Regions from separate parts of the Moritella sp. Urea-trap-13 genome, predicted to be linked through region 1. Evidence: predicted binding sites of a transcription regulator. Region 1 holds the regulator's gene; each other region holds the start of a gene.
What was found. The regulator FliA, encoded in region 1, starts transcription of late flagellar genes. The targets are predictions, from matches to a motif close to CTAAAGNTNNNNNNNNNNNNGCCGATA.
Positions count from the first base shown of each region.

Region 2: a site for FliA is predicted at 1,014-1,040, ahead of CXF93_RS01525 (flagellin). Genes of this name have one in related genera too.
Region 3: a site for FliA is predicted at 1,150-1,176, ahead of CXF93_RS04390 (VC2046/SO_2500 family protein). Genes of this name have one in related genera too.

Region 1 covers NZ_PJCA01000001.1:212,461-214,732, reverse strand. The annotation lists gene CXF93_RS00910 (MinD/ParA family protein) at 1-675, shown strand, start outside; gene CXF93_RS00905 (RNA polymerase sigma factor FliA) at 677-1,402, shown strand; gene cheY (chemotaxis response regulator CheY) at 1,503-1,886, shown strand; gene CXF93_RS00895 (protein phosphatase CheZ) at 1,899-2,272, shown strand, end outside.
Region 2 covers NZ_PJCA01000001.1:338,887-341,158, forward strand. The annotation lists gene CXF93_RS01520 (flagellar protein FlaG) at 1-40, opposite strand, end outside; gene CXF93_RS01525 (flagellin) at 100-921, opposite strand; gene CXF93_RS01530 (flagellin) at 1,321-2,148, opposite strand.
Region 3 covers NZ_PJCA01000027.1:342,493-344,764, forward strand. The annotation lists tRNA gene CXF93_RS04365 (tRNA-Tyr) at 230-314, opposite strand; tRNA gene CXF93_RS04370 (tRNA-Tyr) at 415-499, opposite strand; tRNA gene CXF93_RS04375 (tRNA-Tyr) at 611-695, opposite strand; tRNA gene CXF93_RS04380 (tRNA-Tyr) at 810-894, opposite strand; tRNA gene CXF93_RS04385 (tRNA-Tyr) at 1,002-1,086, opposite strand; gene CXF93_RS04390 (VC2046/SO_2500 family protein) at 1,207-1,767, shown strand; fluoride riboswitch at 1,871-1,937, shown strand; gene CXF93_RS04395 (iron-sulfur cluster assembly scaffold protein) at 2,061-2,272, shown strand, end outside.

The sequences.
Region 1 (2,272 bases):
GTTTTACTCGGCTTACGCGTACACAAAAATATCTCTCACGTGATATCGGGAGAATGTACATTAGACGATATTTTGATTGAAGGCCCCAACGGTATTTTGATCGCACCTGCAACATCGGGTACGCGTTCGATGGTTGAGTTATCGGTGCAAGAGCATGCAGGTTTAATTCGCGCTTTTGGCGAGCTAAAAACACCTATTGATGTGTTATTAGTCGATACTGCCGCAGGTATTTCGGACATGGTATTAAGTTTTTGCCGTGCTTCACAAGATATCTTGATGGTGGTGTGTGATGAACCAACATCGATTACCGATGCTTATGCGTTAATTAAATTATTATCTAAAGAACACGGTGTTCATCGTTTTAAGATTGTCGCCAACATGGTACGCAGTCTACGTGAAGGCCAAGAATTATTTACTAAGTTAACTCGTGTTACCGACAGATTTTTAGATGCAACATTAGAACTTGTTGCTTGTATTCCGTTTGATAACAGTGTTCGTCAAGCTGTGCGTAAACAAAAAGTGGTGGTAGAGGCGTTTCCAAAAGCACCTGCCTCACTTGCGTTTAGAGCATTGGCAAGTAAAGCTGCTACTTGGCCGGTACCGAATAAAGCCGGTGGTCATCTAGAGTTTTTCATTGAGAACCTGTTTGAGAACAAAGCCAGGGTAGAAGATTGAAGTGAATAAGGCATCCGCTTACACTAACATCCAGTCGCAACAGAATCAGGCTGTTGAGCAATTCAGTTTTTTAGTAAAACGAATTGCCCATCACTTGCTTCTACGTTTGCCACCGAGTGTTCAGTTAGATGATTTAATCCAATCGGGTATGATTGGGTTACTGGATGCTGCGCGTAACTTTGATGGCTCTAAAGGGGCTAGTTTTGAAACGTATGCGGGTATTCGTATTCGCGGCTCAATGATTGATGAAATGAGACGTGGAGATTGGGTACCAAGATCTGTGCATAAAAATGGTCGTGATATTGCAGCGGCCATTGATCGGATCGAAAAACAAACGGGAACGGATGCAAAAGATACCGATGTTGCTGGCGAATTAGGCGTGAGCTTGACTGACTACCATAGTATGTTGATGGATGTTAATAGTGGGCATATATTGGCGGTTGAAGATTTGACAGTCAGTAATGAAGACGCTTATTCAGCTTATGAAGGTAAATCAAGTACCCCTTGTGCTGATTTTTCTGACCAACGTTTTCAGCAAGCACTGGCTGATTGCATTAAAACATTACCAGAAAGAGAAAGCTTAGTTTTATCGCTTTATTATGATGAAGAGTTAAACCTAAGAGAGATTGGGGAAGTGCTTAGTGTCAGTGAATCTCGAGTAAGTCAAATACACAGTCAAGCAATGCATCGTGTTAAAGCACGCATGCATGCCTGGATTGATGATTAAGTTTAATGGGTACTATTTATTTAGTACCTGAGTATTGAAGTAATATATTTATGGGTATCAGGACCGGTAAATATTGTAATTACTTATTTTGGAGAGCAACTTGAAAAAGCAAATTAAAATTCTTATCGTTGATGATTTTTCTACGATGAGACGTATCATTAAAAACCTCTTGCGTGACCTTGGTTTTAGTAATACTTACGAAGCTGATGATGGTAACACCGCGCTACCTATGCTTAAAAATGGCGATTATGACTTTGTTGTCACTGACTGGAATATGCCTGGAATGCAAGGTATTGATCTGCTGAAAGAGATCCGTAAGGATCAAGCGCTTTGCCATATTCCAGTATTGATGGTTACTGCAGAAGCGAAACGTGAACAAATAATTGAAGCTGCACAATCAGGTGTAAATGGTTACATTATCAAACCATTCACAGCAGCGACATTAAAAGAAAAATTAGAGAAGATCTTCGAACGAATTCAATAATCAAGGATGAGTATGAGTGAACAACTAGAGTCTTTGATTTCATTGGAAAAAGCTAAAGAATTGGTGGCGCTGTTAGAGTGTAACCAGATTGAAATGGCAAATGACATCATTACCGATATTCAAAATACAAATTCTGATGCGCTTTTTGAAAAAGTCGGTGTGTTAACGCGCCAGCTACATGATTCATTAGAAGACTTCCAATTAGATACGCGTATTGAAAGCTTGGCTAACGACGAATTTCCTGATGCACGAGAGCGTTTAAACTACGTGATCGAGATGACGGATAAAGCGGCAAACCGAACCATGGATGCGGTAGAAGCTTGCTTGCCAATCGCCGATAGCTTTAACGATCGTATTCAACAAGTGATGCCAAATTGGAAGAGCTT
Region 2 (2,272 bases), 130 kb from region 1:
CACCAATGATCTTATTACCCACATTGTTATCAATGGACATAGTAACCCCCAAAGACTAAAATGCCCCGCAAGGTGCGGGGCAACAATAAACCGAAACGATTACAGTAGTGATAACGCTACTTGTGATGTTTGGTTAGCTTGGCTTAGCATAGAACTTGCCGCTTGTTGTTGCACTTGAGTTTGAGCCATTTTAGCTGATTCAGCCGCAAAATCGGTGTCAACAATTCGAGATTTAGATGCCGATACATTTTCTGAAATATTAGAAATGTTACGGATTGTTGATGAGAAACGGTTTTGTTTCGCACCAAGATCAGCACGCGTACCCGTTACCGATTGAATTGCTGTATCAAGTAGATCAATTGACGCCTGCGCACCTGCTGCAGTTGAAATGTTAGCAGCAGCACTACCCACACCTAATGTCGTTGAATCCATACCTGAAGTCATTTTCAATGCAATAACTTGGTTCGAATCAGCACCAACTTGGATTTCTTCATCATATGAACCATCAAGCAGTTTCTTACCACCGAATGTTGTATCTGTTGATACACGCGTAATTTCAGTTTGTAATTCATTGAACTCTGATTGCAATGCATTACGGTCAGCGTCACTATTCGAACCATTGGCAGATTGAATTGAAAGTACACGCATACGTTGTAGCATATTCGTTGTTTCGTCTAATGCACCTTCGGCTGTTTGCGCGAGTGAAATACCGTCATTTGCATTTCGTGATGCTTGGTTTAAACCACCCACTTGAGCTTCTAAACGAGAACCAATTTGTAAACCAGCAGCATCATCAGCAGCGCTATTGATACGTTTACCAGATGATAAACGTTGGAAAGAGGTTTGTAGATCATTGGTAGCGTTGCTCAAATTACGTTGTGAATTTAAAGATGCTACATTAGTGTTTACATAAACAGCCATATTCGTCTCCTAAAAGAAATCCTGTAAAGGACTGCTGTGTATGTAAAATACAGCCCTTATTCATAATCGGTTATTTGTATTGTCATAAAAGTTATCGACACTAAAAATACATCCTTTAGGGTTATTTTTATTTTTTTCAGTTTTTTTTCAACATAACCCAGGAAATAAAAGCATAACCGTTAACTTTCAATTGGTTATAAGAAATGTTTATTTTTGACGCGTAAGCTATATTACTGATTAGCATAGGGTATAGAGAAATAAAGTGAGATTAAAGCAAAGCAAGCTTGCATTAAGAAGGCCACGATTAATTAACCAGAATAATGAAATACTGAGTAAGCAAGCAGTGCTAAAAAAGAAGGGATGCTATTTTGGCCCGCTTGAGCCAAAATAATGATGTGGTTAACCTTGTAGTAATGTCATCGCTACTTGCGATTGCTGATTTGCTTGACTAAGCATCGTACTTGCAGCTTGTTGTGATACTTGATTTTGCGCCAGTTTAGCGGATTCCACAGCAAAATCTGCGTCCATTATACGCGATTTAGACGTAGATACATTTTCTGAAATGTTAGCTAAATTACGGATTGTTGATGAAAAACGGTTTTGCTTGGCACCAAGATCACCTCGTGTTTCAGTGACTTTCGCAATAGCTTCATCTAAACTATCAATCGCTGTTTGCGCATTAACTTCTGTTAAAATATCTGATGTTGCAGTACCAACACCTAAGCCTAATGCATCCATATTGGTGGTGATTTTAACATTGATAATTTGATTCGCATCCGAACCAATTTGAAAGTCTCGATTAAAACTCGCATCAAGTAAATTTAATCCGCCAAACGTTGTATCATCCGCAATCCGGTTCATCTCTTGTTGCATCTGACTGTATTCTCTATTAAGTACAGCACGATCTGCATCATTGTTTGAACCATTACCCGATTGAATTGATAATACCCGCATACGTTGCAACATATTGGTTGTTTCGTCGAGTGCACCTTCAGCTGTTTGCGCTAATGAAATACCGTCATTAGCATTACGTGAAGCTTGATTCAAGCCGTTTATCTGAGACTCTAAACGAGAACCGATCTGTAGTCCTGCGGCATCATCGGCAGCAGAGTTAATACGTTTACCAGACGATAGTCGCTCAAATGATGTTTGCAACGCATTTGTAGAGGTCGTCAAATTACGCTGTGAATTTAATGATGCTACATTTGTATTTACATATAAGGCCACTGTATCTTCCTCTCTGCTTATTTTAAGTTAAAAATTCATATATTGTTTTTAATGCAATAAATAAGCCAAGAGATAAGACTACGATAATAGATGTAAGCCGTTGTTTTAAAATAAATAAAACATT
Region 3 (2,272 bases), on a different contig from region 1:
GTGAAAGCCGTTAGTTTTTACTTGGGAAAATCAGTAACTAGACAGTGTTGTAAATGTTGATGATATAACATTAAAGCTGGGATAATAGAGCTGTTGGAGATCTCTAAGATAAGATATCGTTGATAATATTGATAGATAAATTGAGATTTAAGCAATAGTTCAGAAAAGATAGAAAATTAATATTAGATAATATGTAATTAAGAAGAGAGTATTTGAAAAGTATAGAGAGTGGTGGAGGGAGAAGGATTCGAACCTTCGAAGGCTGAGCCGTCAGATTTACAGTCTGATCCCTTTGGCCACTCGGGAACCCCTCCACATTTTTCTCTATTTTTGTCATCTATTGCTAGATGGGTATTTTACGATAACGATGTTTAGCTACATTGGCCACAATGTAAGATCATTAAAGTAGAATGTTGGTGGAGGGAGAAGGATTCGAACCTTCGAAGGCTGAGCCGTCAGATTTACAGTCTGATCCCTTTGGCCACTCGGGAACCCCTCCACGAATACTTTTTTCATCTAACGATATAGATGTTGTCTTTGAATATGTTGCTATTAACTAATAAATAGTGCATTAGCCAATAATGCATTGATGGCAACATAGTATTAATAATGGTGGAGGGAGAAGGATTCGAACCTTCGAAGGCTGAGCCGTCAGATTTACAGTCTGATCCCTTTGGCCACTCGGGAACCCCTCCACGAATACTTTTTTCATCTAACAATATAGATGTTGTCTTTCAATATGTCGCTTTATCTATTAACTTGATTAATAGTGCATTAGCCAATAATGCGAGCGACATAGTCTTAATAATTGGTGGAGGGAGAAGGATTCGAACCTTCGAAGGCTGAGCCGTCAGATTTACAGTCTGATCCCTTTGGCCACTCGGGAACCCCTCCACGAATACTTTTTTCATCTAACGATATAGATGTTGTCTTTCATTATGTCGCTATTATCTATTAAATAGTGCATTAGCCAATAATGCTAAGCAACATAGTATAAATTGTGGTGGAGGGAGAAGGATTCGAACCTTCGAAGGCTGAGCCGTCAGATTTACAGTCTGATCCCTTTGGCCACTCGGGAACCCCTCCACAAGTACGGAACGGATAATATCAGAAAATGTCTGTTTGTGAACAAAAAATTCGAATAAACCGCTAAATATTTAGAAAAACAGGCCGATAACTTACTAGTTGATTATTTCGCGGCAAAATTTGGTTGTTCTGCGCGCAATTCTGTTCAAGAGGTACCTTATTTACGTTCAATCGATACGACAACATGCCTTAATTGATGAGCTGCAACTTGGCCAACAATTAAATAAATGTGCTGTAAATGGTGATAGAGCAAAATTTGCTTTGCTATTAAGCATGTTGTCATCTGACATTAGTGATCAGAAACAAATCGAAATTAAACAACCTGTCGTTGATACGTCAGCGTACGATGCTGCCCGTATGGTTCGCTTGAATGAATATGCGGCGAGTAACAATATGGCTGCAATGCGTTTAGAAATCTGCTTTTCGCCAGAAGTCGCTGTGGCTGTCGGCGATACTAAATATGTGCCGGAATCTGTGGTACAAAACAGTTCGCATTTATTACAGCAAAAATTAGCGCATGATTCGTTAATTAAGCCTACTTTGAGTGAACTTGCTCAAGCTGCTGAATTTACTCAAGATCCTACATCCCCCTCTGACATTTCGTTGAGCACGGCAAACCTATTAGATGTATTAAACAGTTATGATGCTAGCAAGCCATTAAAAATTAGAGAGTACGGTTAGTAAACCTTGCTAAGGTAATCACGGTGCTTATATAAAAAAGGTTTAATATAAAAAACCGGTCTAAAGCAACGCTTGCTAAAAAAGGTGCTTAAGTTCTAAAATAACGGCATAAGGTGATGGGGTGCCACCTACTTAACCGCCAATCTCTGGCTGATGACTCCTATTAAATTTGAGAACAAGTGAATCTGTAAAATAGCATCGAAGTAATAGAGCTGCGTTATGCATACTATTAACTGAACCGTTATTTAACATGTGATGATGCCTTGTTTTCCTAAATATAATAGGATAATTGTATGCACTACTCTTCTGAAATCCAATCAATGTGCCCGATTCAACGCGGCGATCTCCACGCATCTGCGCCAATTCCAATCGAAGGTCGAATGATCAATCCTAAAGAAGTGATTGCGATCTCTGGTTTAAGTCATGGTGTCGGCACTTGTGCTCCGCAACAAGGTGCAGCCAAACTTACGCTTAATGTTAAAGCAGGTATTATTGAAGAAGCTTT